Regions from separate parts of the Stenotrophomonas sp. YJH_SMC_131 genome, predicted to be linked through region 1. Evidence: riboswitches for the same ligand, from Rfam matches in the RefSeq annotation. Region 1 holds a riboswitch; the other holds the start of a gene.

Region 1 (3,202 bases):
TGGAAGTAGTCGACGAACCACGGGGTTTCCAGCCGCACCGAGGCCGCGTTGCCGGTCACGTCCAGCACCGTGCAGCGGCGATCCCATTGATCCTTCGGGGTCTTCAGCGCGCCCTGTTTCGTCAACGAGACCAGCTCTTCCTTCGACATCCGGCGCAGGCCCAGGCGCTCGTCGGGTGTATCGCCGAGGACCGCGCGCTTGGCCAGGTCCGGGTGCAGCGAACGGGCGACGCGCTGCGGATCGGCCTCCAGCTGGCCATCGACGTGGTCGTGGCAGGTGGCTTCGATGGCCGCGATCGTGGCGGGGTCGGCGGCAGGGCTCGTTGCTGCGGAGAGAGCGAATAGCAGGGCGATCGTGGACATCCGGGTCTCCAGCTCTGGGCGCGGGGCGATCATCGCATGGACCGGGTAGCCCATCCACGCAGGGCGTGGATCTACTGTAGAGCCGAGCCCGTGCTCGGCTCCCGCATCGGGCAGACGGAACAACAGCCGAGCGTGGGCTCGGCTCTACAGAAGCGCAGGATCCGTTGCCTGCAGCCAGGCCAGCTTGCGTTCGCGGGGCTGCTGCTTGAGTTGCCACTCGGCCCGCGAGGCGGCGGCCCGGTCCGGGTATTCGCGCACGGCCAGCACGCGCAGCGGCGGCCGGGCCCGGGTGTAGCGCGCGCCCTTGCCGGCCTGGTGGGCGGCGAAACGCGCCTCCACATCGGTGCTGATGCCGGCGTAATAGCTGCCATCGCGGCATTCGAGCAGGTACAGGAACCACGGGCGGACGGACGAGGCCATGCCTGGATTATGCCGTGCTGCACTGCAGCGGATATACTGGCACCCGAATGCAGGAGAGAGGCGCCGCGCTGGCGCCCGCCGAAGGCGCAGGCTCCCATGATCGCTCAGGCCGGTGGGCTGGAATCCCACCAACCATGCATTCGACTCGCCGAGCTGGAGAGAGGTCACCGGGCATGCCCGGGGCGATCCGCCGAAGGGGCACGCGGCCCATGCCGCTGAACTCTCAGGCAAAAGGACAGCGGGAGCGGCACCGGTCATCGTCATCCCGTCATTGCGCAGGCAGTGGCGGTGGTCGCGCATGGCCGGCCCCACCGCGCCCGGAGCCTGTCCCATGCTGCTGTCCATCATCTACCTGATCGCCATTTCCGCCGAAGCCATGACCGGCGCACTGTCCGCCGGCCGCCGCCGCATGGACCTGTTCGGCGTGGTCATGATCGCCTGCGTCACCGCCCTCGGGGGTGGTTCACTGCGCGACATCCTGCTCGGCCACTACCCGCTGGGCTGGGTGAAGCACCCCGAGTACCTGGGCTTCACCGTGTGCGCGGCGCTGATCGCCACCTGGGTGGCGCGCTGGATGCACCACTTCCGCCGCACCTTCCTGGTGCTCGACGGGCTGGGCCTGATCGCCTTCACCCTGATCGGCTGCTCGATCGCGCGCGAAGCCGGCCATGCAATGCCGATCGTGCTGATCGCCGGCATGCTGACCGGCGCGTTCGGCGGGGTGCTGCGCGACATCCTCTGCAACGAGGTGCCACTCATCTTCCAGAAGGAGCTGTACGCGATCATCGCGCTGCTGACCGGCGCGGCCTATCTGTTGCTGCTGCACTGGGGCGTGGCCGATGCCACCGCGATCCTGTGCTGCCTCGGCGGCGGCTTCGCGTTGCGCCTGCTGGCGATCCACTACCGCTGGGAAATGCCGAAGTTCGTGTACCACGACGAAGTGCATTGAGCCTCTTCGTAAAGTCGAGCCATGCTCGACTGCTCTTTGCAGGAAACCAACGCGCTTCGCGCGCAGGTCGGGCATGGCTCGACGCTACAGGAAGCGGTATCACCACCCCGGCGATGTACCTGGCGCTGTCGCTCATGCGCAGCGCCAGGCGCATCGCCGGTGCAGATGGGCCGGCCTCCAACTCCGACCGGCCCTGATCGCGGCCGCACCCCCGCAGGCGCTGGCCGCCATCCACACACGTGCCGCACTCAGGCGGCTTCGATCAGGCTGCTTCGGACACCTTCACGTCGCGACGGGCGCGCACGGCCGCAGCCAGACGCTCCAGCACCGTCACGGTGGTGTCCCAGTCGATGCAGCCATCGGTGATGCTCTGCCCGTAAACCAGCGGCTGGCCTTCCACCAGTTCCTGGCGGCCACCGACCAGATGGCTCTCGATCATCACGCCAACGATGCGCTGTTCGCCGTCTTCCAGCTGAACAACAATGTCTTCGATCACCTTCGGCTGGTTCTCGGGGTTTTTCAGGCTGTTGGCGTGGCTGGCGTCGATCATCAGGCGCGTCGGCAGCTTGGCCTTGGCCAGCACCTGGCAGGCGTCGGCGACGCTGCCGGCGTCGTAGTTCGGCTGCTTGCCGCCACGCAGGATCACATGGCAATCCGGATTGCCGGTGGTCGACACGATGGCGGTGCCGCCCTGCTTGGTGACCGACAGGAAGTGATGCGGGTTGGACGCCGCACCCACCGCGTCAGCGGCGATCTTGACGTTGCCATCGGTGCCGTTCTTGAAGCCGACCGGGCACGACAGCCCCGAGGCCAGCTCACGATGCACCTGGCTTTCGGTGGTACGCGCGCCGATCGCGCCCCACGCCACCAGGTCGGCGATGTACTGCGGCGAGATCACATCGAGGAATTCGACACCGGCCGGCAGGCCGAGCTTGTTGATGTCGCGCAGCAGGCCGCGTGCGATGCGCAGGCCCTTGTCGATCCTGAAGCTGCCGTCCAGGTCCGGGTCGTTGATCAGGCCCTTCCAGCCCACCGTGGTGCGCGGCTTCTCGAAGTACACACGCATGACGATTTCCAGTTCGCCGGCCAGCGCGTCGCGCAGCGGCTTCAGGCGCTGGGCGTATTCGATGGCGGCCTTCGGGTCGTGGATCGAGCACGGGCCCACCACCACTGCCAGGCGGTCGTCACGGCCGTGCAGGATCTGGTGCAGGGCCGCGCGCGAGGCGCTGACGGTGTCGGAGGCTTCATCGTCACAGGGCAGCATCGCCAGCAGCTGGGCAGGCGGTGTCAGCGGTTCGATGGTGCGGATGCGCAGGTCGTCGGTGTGCGGGGGCATTGCAGGAGATCTCCGGAACGTTGGGGTCCCCAGCGTGGCGGCATGAAAAAAGCCGCCAGGTTCGCTGGCGGCTTTCGGGAATGCGTCTGAAGCTTTCTTCAGGATGAGCGCAGTCCTTCCTCCGCCAGTGGCTTC
Region 2 (3,202 bases), on a different contig from region 1:
GTTGCGGGCGTCGTAGCCTGCCCTACCCCTGCGCGCTGCTCAGTGACCCGTGCAGGCTGCCTGCGCCGCGCGTTCGCGCCGGTGTTCCCAGTACCAGAACACGAAGCCGGCGCCGAAGAACCCAGCCTGGCCCAACGCCAGGTGCAGCGGGCTGGCGCTGAGCAGCGGCGACACCACGCCGGCCACCACGGTGCTGATCATCAGCTGCACGAAGGCCTGCAGCGACGAGGCCAGGCCGCGCTGGTGCGGGTACATGTCCAGCACCGCCAGCGCCAGGATCGGGAAGATCAGCGCCATGCCCATGCCACCCAGGAAGATCGGCAGCACCGCCCACGGCAGCACGAACTGCGGCGCCAGCGCCACGTAGCCGACGTTCAGCAGCACCGACAGCGCGCACAGGCCGAAACCAATGGATACCTGGCGGGTGGGCGTGGTGTGCCCGGCCATGCGCCCGGACAGGAACGAGCCGGTGGTCATGCCGCCGATGGTGGGGATGAACAGCCAGGCGAAACCGCCCTCGCCCAGGTGCAGGTGTTGCATCACGAACACCGGTGCCGAGGAGATGTACAGGAAGATGCCACCGAAACCGATGCTGCCGGCCAGCGCCAGGCGCAGGAAGCGCGGATTGAAACCGATGCGCACGTAATCACGCATCAGCACCCGCGGCGACAACGGAACGCGCGCTTCGAGCGGATGGGTCTCCGGCAGGTAGCGGGCGGTGGCCGCCAGCAGAACCAGTGCGAACACCACCAGGAACCAGAAGATCAGCGGCCAGCCAGCACCGCTGAGCAGGATCCAGCCACCGATGATCGGCGCGATCGCCGGGGCGATGCCGAACAGCATCGACACCTGGCTCATCAGCCGCTGCGCGTCGTGACCGTGGTACAGGTCGCGGATCACCGCGCGGCCGACGATCATGCCGACGCCTGCAGACAGGCCCTGCAGGGCGCGGAACCCCAGCAGCGTGGTCAGATCGGTGGACAGCGCACAGCCGACCGAGGCGCCGACGAACACCACCAGGCCGCCGAGGATCACCCGCTTGCGGCCCCAGGCATCGGACAGCGGGCCGTGTGCCAGGCTCATCAGGCCGTAGAACAGCAGGTACACGCTGATGGTCTGCTGCACCGCCACCTCGTCCACCGCCAGGCGCTGGGCCAGCTGCGGGAACGCTGGGAAGATGGTGTCGATCGAGAACGGACCGAACATGGCCAGGCCGGCGAGCAGCAGGGCCATGCGGCGGGTGGAAGGAGCAACAGCGGCGGTCATGGAGAAGGCGTCCGGCAGGGCCATGCGCGGCACGCACGGCGGGCGCCAGTCCCCTGCAGCAGGGACGGCGCCAGATGAATTCGGGTATCCGCCCATCATAGGTGGGGATTGCGCCTGATGCCATGCAGCAGTGCACAAAACGCACGGGCGGGCCATCGGCCATTCAGGCGCCGCGGCCGGGCCCGCAGGCGGCTGGCGCGCCCGCAACGGGCTATAATCGGCGGGCAACACGGTGGGAGAAGCGGAACACCGCTGCCGAAGGCGCAACGCCCGTAATCGCTCAGGCCCGATACCACCCGTAACACAACTCTGGAGAGACCGGTTCGATCCGGCGCCGAAGGGGCACGAAGCCGCGGTTTTCCGCGCTTCCAAACTCTCAGGCAAAAGGACAGAGGGGCGCCCCGCAGACCGCCGACCGGCGGCTTGTGCCCGTGCGTGTGCCCTTTCCTGACGGATCCTTCGCCATGTCCCAGAACACCCCTTCCCTGCGTGAGCTCGAGCACCACAATGCGTTCGTCGAGCGCCACATCGGCCCCAACGATGCCGAGATCGCGCAGATGCTCGACGTCGTCGGCCACGCGTCGCTGGATGCGATGACCGATGCCATCGTACCGGCCAAGATCAAGTCGCCGGCGCCGCTGGCACTGCCGGAATCGATGACCGAAGTGCAGGCACTGGCGAAGATCCGTGCGATCGCCGACAAGAACACCGTGCTGCGCAGCTTCATCGGCCAGGGCTACTACGGTACCCACACGCCGAACGTGATCCTGCGCAACATCCTGGAAAACCCGGCCTGGTACACCGCCTACACCCCGTACCAGGCCGAGATCTCGCAGGGCCGCATGGAAGCGCTGATCAACTTCCAGACCCTGTGCGCCGACCTCACCGGCATGGAAATCGCCAACGCCTCGCTGCTGGACGAAGCCACCGCCGCAGCTGAAGCGATGACCCTGGCCAAGCGTTCGGCCAAGTCGAAGTCGGACACCTTCTTCGTGCACGACGCCGTGCACCCGCAGACCCTGGAACTGCTGCGTACCCGCGCCGAGCCCATGGGCATCGTGCTGCGCGTCGGCACCCCGGCGGAGGCACTGGAAGCAGAAGCCTTCGGCCTGCTGCTGCAGTACCCGGACACCTTCGGCCAGATCGGCGACTACAAGGCGCTGGTCGAGGCCGTGCACGCGCGCGGCGGCCTGGTGGCCGTGGCCACCGACCTGCTGGCGCTGACCCTGCTGGCCGCCCCGGGCGAATGGGGTGCGGACATCGTGGTCGGCAACAGCCAGCGTTTCGGCGTGCCGTTCGGCTTCGGCGGCCCGCACGCCGCATTCATGGCCTGCCGCGACGCCTACAAGCGCTCGATGCCGGGCCGCCTGATCGGCGTCTCGGTCGATGCCCAGGGCAACCCGGCCTACCGCCTGACCCTGCAGACCCGCGAGCAGCACATCCGCCGCGAGAAGGCCACCTCCAACATCTGTACCGCACAGGTGCTGCTGGCGGTGATGGCCTCGATGTATGCCGTGTACCACGGCCCGGAAGGCCTGACCCGCATCGCCCGGCGCACCCACCGCCTGGCCTCGATCCTGGCCGCCGCGCTGCGCGAGGCCGGCGTGCAGGTCGGTGGCGACTTCTTCGACACCCTGCATGTCACCGGCGTGCACGCCGATGAGATTCACGCCAAGGCCCGCGCCGCCGGTTACAACCTGCGTGCGATCGACAGCGACTCGGTCGGCATCAGCCTGGACGAGACCGCCACCCGCGCCGACGTGGTCGCACTGGCCGCCGTGTTCGGTGCGCAGGCCGACGTCGACGCGCTGGATGCCAGCACCGCCGATGCGCTGCCGGCCGGCCTGCTGCGCCAGTCCGCATTCCTGACCCATCCGGTGTTCAACACCCACCACAGCGAGCACGAACTGCTGCGCTACCTGCGCTCGCTGGCCGA

What was found. A riboswitch is a leader RNA that binds a small molecule or an ion and turns the genes downstream of it on or off. The one in region 1 is predicted to bind glycine.
Region 2: another riboswitch for glycine. It lies ahead of gcvP (aminomethyl-transferring glycine dehydrogenase); the one in region 1 lies ahead of AC5P56_RS01915 (trimeric intracellular cation channel family protein).

What each region holds. Positions count from the first base shown of each region.
Region 1 is NZ_JCAFRJ010000001.1:424,727-427,928, forward strand. Features, by position in the region: gene AC5P56_RS01905 (nuclear transport factor 2 family protein) at 1-362, opposite strand, end outside; gene AC5P56_RS01910 (GIY-YIG nuclease family protein) at 507-782, opposite strand; glycine riboswitch at 823-912, shown strand; glycine riboswitch at 926-1,031, shown strand; gene AC5P56_RS01915 (trimeric intracellular cation channel family protein) at 1,114-1,731, shown strand; gene AC5P56_RS01920 (3-deoxy-7-phosphoheptulonate synthase) at 1,994-3,067, opposite strand.
Region 2 is NZ_JCAFRJ010000002.1:295,927-299,128, reverse strand. Features, by position in the region: gene AC5P56_RS05165 (multidrug effflux MFS transporter) at 40-1,266, opposite strand; glycine riboswitch at 1,566-1,668, shown strand; gene gcvP (aminomethyl-transferring glycine dehydrogenase) at 1,731-3,202, shown strand, end outside.